Regions from separate parts of the Marinomonas sp. A3A genome, predicted to be linked through region 1. Evidence: predicted binding sites of a transcription regulator. Region 1 holds the regulator's gene; the other holds the start of a gene.

Region 1 (3,600 bases):
AACGATGTTTATTAAGAGCGACGACGTTGTGCCACAAGTCTTGGGGCAGGCGGTATTGGATTTAGAACATAAGGGCGCGATGAATCGTTTGAATTATTATGTCCAATCCGTTGCTACCACAGAGAAAAAACACGACTCGACCTTTTTGACGGTTATTTTGAGTTTGATCGATCAGGATAGCGAGAAAGAGGCGTTTATTAGCCAGTTGTTTGATAGTTTATAAATCTCGTTACCAACCCCTCCCTAACCCTCCCCTTGAAGATAAGGGAAGGGATTTAATGACTTGGTGAATCTTGGTTATCGTCTGTAGGAATAGGTAGCGCCGGAATCGTATCGTTTCTGGTTCGATTCGCGGGGAAGTGGCAAGAGAAGGTACTGCCGAAACCTGGTTGACTGCGTATTTGCAGTTTGGCGTCGTGATGCAATAACACATGCTTTACGATAGCTAAGCCAAGTCCTGTACCGCCTGTTTTGGAGCCTCTTCCTTTATCGACACGGAAAAAACGTTCTGTGAGGCGAGGGATGTATCTTGGCTCTATGCCTAGTCCTGAATCTTTTACTGAGAAAACACCGTTAAACTCACTGGATTCCCATTTTATCTCAATCTCACCACCATCCGGTGAATATTTTATGGCGTTAAAAATCAGGTTTGAAAACGCACTGTATAGTTCTTTGTAAGAACCGTATAGACGAGCTTCTTCGGGAACTTGTAAAGCAATGGTGTGCTTGTCCGTCAAGATAGGCGTGGTCGTATTGGTGATGGTTTTAACTAGATCTGAGACTTTATGCCACTGGTTCTCTTCGCGCTTATCATTGCTTTCTAGACGAGATAGCAGTAGCAGATCTTCGATGAGTTGTTCCATTCGCTCAGATTGCTCAGACATATTTACAATGCCTTTTTGCATGCTTTTAGGCAGACTGTCCTTGAACATGTCGAGAGTTTCTAAGTAGCCTTTAATAACGGTAAGTGGTGTTTTTAATTCATGGGAAGCGTTGGCGACAAAGTCTTTTCGCATCTGCTCTAGCAAGTGTAAACGCGTGACATCACGAACAAAAATGAGATGATCATTTTTATCGTATAGTGTGGTTTGAATTTCTAAATACACACCGTCTTTGGCTGGAGACTTGATGACCAAAGGTTCACCAAAGCGCTTTTGACTAAAGTAACGGAAAAATTCTGGACTACGAACAATATTGGTGATGATTTGACCACGATCGACAGGTCGCATCAAGCCGAGAAAGTGGGCAGCCGAGTTGTTCCACCATTCCAAGTTACCTTGGTTATCTGCCATGATAACGCCTTCTTTTAAGGCGGTTGTGGAGCTTTCAATTCTTGTTAGGGCTTGGCGCATGCGGCGTTTAGATTTACGTTGCTTCTTATGCAGACGATAAACAGCATCGAACACTTCGCCCCAAATACCGCTGGCTTCCGGGGGGGCTGCACGACCAGAATGACGCAGCCAATTGTGGAATTGGTATAGCTGATAAAGTTGCCAGTACAAAGAACCTAAAACGTACAGTAGCAAAACACCCAACAACTGACCTATGATTAGGCCTATTACAATGCAGGCCGCGAGCCCCGCGAGCCAAGTAATAATGGTGTTTCGCCAAACTGTTTTCATACGGACCTTTTTGCTGAGAAGCGGTAGCCTGTTCCTCGTACGGTTTGTATCAAGAAATCATGAGTGCTACCAATGGCTTTGCGTAAACGACGTATATGAACATCAACGGTACGTTCTTCAACGTAGACATTTCCACCCCATACTTGATCCAACAATTGCGCTCTTGAATAGGCACGCTCTTGATGGGTCATAAGGAATTTTAGTAGACGGTATTCTGTCGGCCCCATGTCTAAAGGACGACTGCCTATAGTAACTCTTTGGCTAATTGGATCAAGGGTCAGGCCTTCGATTTCAATTGGTTCATCAACCCCTTGAGGCGTCGCACGACGTAATACGGCTTTGAGTCGTGCAACTAACTCGCGTGGTGAAAAAGGCTTGGTGATGTAATCATCCGCACCCACTTCTAAACCTTGGATTTTGTTGTCTTCTTCACTTTTCGCAGTCAGCATGATGACCGGAATTTCAGCCGTCGTAGTGTCTTTTTTCAATCTGCGAGTAAGCTCGATGCCACTACCGCCGGGCATCATCCAATCTACAAGAATCAGATCTGGACGGTGGTCCACAATGATTTCATGGGCTTGCTGAATGTTTTCTGCTTCCAAATACTCGTAGCCTGCCATTTCAAGTGCAATGGCGATCATTTCGCGTATGGAAGATTCGTCGTCAATAATTAATACTTTTTTACCGGTCACAGGATTCATCCTCATCTCAGGAACGGTTTCATTAAAACGATCTAATGTGACAATTCGGTTACATTGTCACAACTTTGCCATATATTAGATAAAATAGCTTGCAACTAGACCGATGAAAACACAGTAGCCAACGCGGTTATTGTCTAAAAATGAGCGAAAGCATGCTTGTCGATCACGCTCTTTGGCTTGTTTAAACTGCTGATAAAAGAGCCCAACACAAACGACTAATGACACAAAGTACGGCCAATGCAGTCCTGCTAGTAAGCCAATCCAAGTCAATAAAGATAAGGTTAGTCCTTGCAGGCAAACAATGACGAATAAATCGTATCGGCCAAATAAAATTGCAGTGGATTTGATGCCTATTTTAAGATCGTCTGGACGGTCTGTCATCGCATAATACGTGTCATAAGCAATCGTCCAAAAGCAATTTGCGACAAACAACATCCATAGCTCAGGATCCATTAAATCCCCACCTTGTGCGCTGTAGGCCATAGGGATCGCCCAAGAAAAAGCCAAGCCAAGAAACAGCTGGGGCAGGTGTGTGTACCGCTTCATAAAGGGATACAGCGCAGCAAGACCTAAGCCTGCGAATGACAGTAAAATAGTCTTCAGATCGGTAAACAGCACTAGGATGAAACTTAAAATCGATAAGGCACCAAACAGCATCAGCGCTTCTTTTTCGGATACGCGGCCAGAAGGCAAAGGTCGATTTTTGGTGCGATCAACAAAGCCATCGACTTTTCTATCCGCGTAGTCATTAATGACACAACCCGCTGAACGCATGCTGAAAACGCCTAAGATAAAGATAACCACCAAATGCCATTGAGGCATGCCATCGGCGGCAAGCCATAGTGCCCATAATGTTGGCCACATAAGTAAGAATGAGCCGATAGGGCGGTTGAATCGAGTGAGTTCTGTGTAGTCTTTAAGTTTGTTCATAACAATCCAAACGGCGTTTTTAGTTGGTTAATCTCATCAAAGAAAGCTTCATTGACCAATATTCCAGGGCCAAATTGGTGGAACACAGAGCGCCTTGCCCACAGCGCATTAGGTTGGTTTGGAAACATGCGTTTGGGCAGCTGAGTGACTTCAATACGGCTTCGAGAAAGCCCTTTATGTTGAAATAAGTAGCCGCCCAATGGTTTGTCTTTTAAATGTTTTACTTGTCGCCAATGGCCTTTCAATGACCTAGCCGGAATAATTGAGCGAGCATAAATGACGGCAACACCATCGACTTTTAGCAACACTGTACGAATACGCGCGGCTTCTCGGGGTCGTAACTTTAG
Region 2 (3,600 bases), 620 kb from region 1:
CCGCTGTATTCAGTGCAGTTTGAGCATCAACATCGCCGCTCCATACGGACTCTAGTGCTTCGTCGATCACACCACGAATTTGCACAAAATTCCCCAAACGCAAACCTTTAGTGTTCGCTGTTGGAGTACCTGTCGTCATTTGAATAACACCAGTTTCTGTACCAGGGTTCGCCTTGTAGAAGCCTTGTTCTTTGGTCAAGTCGTAAGCCGCTTTGGTGATTGGTAAGTAACCAGAAAATTGGTGCCAATCCGCCTGTACAGATGCTTTAGATAAATAACTTAGAAAAGAAGCGACACCTTTATATTCTTCTTTAGAATGTCCTTGCAACACCCATAAAGACGCGCCGCCGATGATAGTATTGGAAGGCTGTTTTACTTTGCCTTCCCAATAAGGAAGCTCGGCAACACCGAAGTCAAATTTCGCATTACGCTTGATACCTGCGTAACCTGCGGAAGACTCAGTAAACATCGCACATTCTTGGCTGTAGAACTTCGCCGCGCCATCATTGGTACGACCAGAGTAGCTAAAAATACCATTTTTTTGCCATTCGCCCATCTTTTCGATGTGAGCAACTTGCAGCGGACCATTAAATTTCAGCTCAGTTTTCAAACCGCCAAAACCATTTTCTAGCGTGGCAAATGGCACATTGTGACGAGCACTTAGGTTTTCTAATTGCACCCAAGATTGCCAAGCTGTGGTAAAGCCACAGCTCACACCAGAAGAAAGTAATTTTTTAGAAACGCTTTCAACATCTTGCCATGTTTTTGGAGCTTGGCTGATGCCCGCTTTTTTGAACAAATCTTTGTTGTAATACAGTACAGGAGTTGAACTGTTGAAAGGCATAGAAAGCATTTGGCCATCGCTGTTAGAGTAATACCCCGTCACCGCGCTCAAATAGGCACTTTCATCAAACGCCTGATCTGAATCTTTCATCAGTTTATATACTGGATAAATGGCACCTTTTGCCGCCATCATACTGGCAGTACCAACTTCAAACACTTGAACGATAGCTGGCTGTTGTTTCGCTCGAAACGCGGCAATCGCCGACGTCATTGTCTCGGTATAATTACCTTTATAAATTGGCTTAACTTCATAAGTATCTTGTGAATCATTAAACGCCTTAGCAATTTCATTCACTTTTTCGCCATTTGCACCACCCATTGCGTGCCACCACTCTATTTGTGTAGCTGCAAAGCCTGAACTCGCAATGGATAAACCAACAACAACTGACGCCAACTTCAAATTATGCATTTCCGTGTTCCTCACAATGAGTTTTTATTAGAAAAGAAAGAACGACTATAGAAAGAAAATGTTTCACTTTGATGATAGTTAGGTTTCATTTGAAATACAATTACAATTCAAATGAAACCATTTTAAACGAAAGGACAGAAATAAAGAGATAAAAAACAGGAAATGAAAGCGAGATAAACAAAAACGAAAGAGCTATAAAAAGTTTACAAAAGTCTATTAGATAAAATTTAACGCAAAATTTCTTGCTTGAGAGCAAGCGCCAAAGCCTCAAACGCCTCCCTCAAAGCAGTATGACGAATAGGTAATTGATCACCTTTACCTTGTATCGCTAAACCTTCCATTTCAGTGATTAGCTGACAAAAACGATAACCGGACACTTCCAAGGCTGCGCCTTTTAAACGGTGTGCAACCAAAGCAAAATCGTCCCAGTCTTCATCCATCATGTAAGCCTGTAGCATTTCTAGCAAGACAGTTGCTTCTTTAATAAACTCACTGGCAACCAATGTCATTAATTCATGGTTATAGGCCAGACGACTCTCGTAGTCTGTATTATCAAATACCTTAGGCTCAAACATGACAAAGAATCTCCATTTCAATATTACCCTCTAAGGAAGCCATTTTGTGAGTATCGCTACCAACTTATCTTGTGAAATTGGTTTAGCGATATGATCATTCATACCAGCGGCAAAACACTCATCTTCATCACCTTTCATTGCATTGGCGCTAAGTGCAACAATCGCCACATCAGAAGGCGTTTGCCCATCAGTAAACTGGCGAATGGTTCGAGTCGCTTCATAACCATCCATTACAGGCATCTGACAATCCATGAAAATCATATCAAACTTGGTTGCTTGTGCATGCTCAACGGCTTTCTGACCGTTTTCTGCCACCACAACTTCTACGCCATACAAGTTCAACAAACCACGGGCAACAATCTGATTAGTCAAATTGTCTTCTGCTAACAGTACTTTGGCTTTAAATACTGGCCGACCTTCTGGCACTTTCTCTACTTCGTTTGCCGCCATCACAGGCTCTCCTTCCACTAATGGTTTTAGATTTTCAAGCACGTCCAGCAATGGCTGATGAAAGACAGGTTTTGTTAAAGCAGCAACATACACTTCTTTATCAAAATCCATATCTGAACGTCCTTGTAATAACACGCGTTTAATCGCATTTTTCTGGCAAAATGCATTCCATTCAGAGACATCAGTAGAAGCCGAAACGACATCAGAGTCCAGAAGTATACAATTTCCAATCCATACACTATCCACAAGTGCACTGCCGATACTGTCGTAAGTATTGTAGGTGACACCTAATGATTCTAACAATCCAGCAACATACTCACGACCGGTTTTATTCGCATAAATTAACGTCACTCTAACAGCTTGTTCTGTGCCACCAGTCACCAAGGGGATCTGCTCTGCAGTTGAAACCACAGTGAGTGGTATACGAAACCAAAAATCAGAGCCCTGACCTTCTACTGAGTTTAAACCTATTTCACCATCCATGGCTTGGATAATCTCTTTACTGATTGCCAAACCCAATCCTGTGCCACCAAATTTGCGTGTTGTCGACCCATCCGCTTGTTTAAAACGCTGAAACAAACGCTTTTGATTCGTTTCAGAAATACCAATCCCAGAGTCTTCAATATTAATGTGTAAAACGACACCGTCATCAACTAACGGCTCAACCGAAAGGCGTAACGCCACCTCACCCTCTTGGGTAAATTTGACTGCGTTACCCATCAAATTAACCAACACTTGTTTGAGGTGCAATCTGTCGCCAAACAACAATATATTAGGAACCGGTGTGGTTGGCGAATTTAATACAATGCCCTTTTCTTCGGCTTTTAAAACAAAGATATTGGTCACTTCTTCAATTAACGCCCGTAACTCAAACTCTTGCTTGTCTAACGCTAAGGTTCCCATCTCAATCTTAGACAAATCTAAAATATCATTAATAATATCCAACAAGGATTCCGCACTCTGCTGAGACATTTTTGCTAAATTCGACTGTTCAGGCTGCAATTTCGTATTCATCAACAAAGACAAACAACCAATAACGCCATTTAATGGCGTACGAATTTCGTGGCTCATGTTTGCCAAAAATTCACTCTTAGCACGGTTGGCTTCTTGCGCTTCTTCTTTGGCTTTACTCTGCTCTAGTTCAGACGCTTTTAAATGCTCGTTTGCCAACTGCAAATCTCGCGTCCTTAATCTCACTCGATTTTCAACTTCCGCCGTATGGCTACTCACAATCAATAAAAACCACCCAAACAAACCCGTGAATAAAAAGCCGCAAGCTAGAACAAACTTCACGATCCAAGGCTGTTTGAAAAAGTAGTTATC

Evidence for each region. Region 1 encodes PhoB, which activates phosphate uptake and scavenging genes when phosphate is short. Its sites were predicted from a motif close to TGTCATANNNNTGTCANA; they were not measured.
Region 2: the regulator PhoB is predicted to act here: its motif matches at 1,312-1,329, upstream of ugpB (sn-glycerol-3-phosphate ABC transporter substrate-binding protein UgpB).

Annotation. Positions count from the first base shown of each region.
Region 1 covers NZ_CP025532.1:39,760-43,359, reverse strand. Annotated here, with positions in the region: gene CYL31_RS00195 (response regulator) at 1-223, shown strand, start outside; gene phoR (phosphate regulon sensor histidine kinase PhoR) at 276-1,622, opposite strand; gene phoB (phosphate regulon transcriptional regulator PhoB) at 1,619-2,314, opposite strand; gene ubiA (4-hydroxybenzoate octaprenyltransferase) at 2,399-3,253, opposite strand; gene CYL31_RS00175 (chorismate--pyruvate lyase family protein) at 3,250-3,600, opposite strand, start outside.
Region 2 covers NZ_CP025532.1:660,442-664,041, reverse strand. Annotated here, with positions in the region: gene ugpB (sn-glycerol-3-phosphate ABC transporter substrate-binding protein UgpB) at 1-1,252, opposite strand, end outside; gene CYL31_RS03030 (Hpt domain-containing protein) at 1,480-1,827, opposite strand; gene CYL31_RS03025 (CHASE domain-containing protein) at 1,858-3,600, opposite strand, start outside.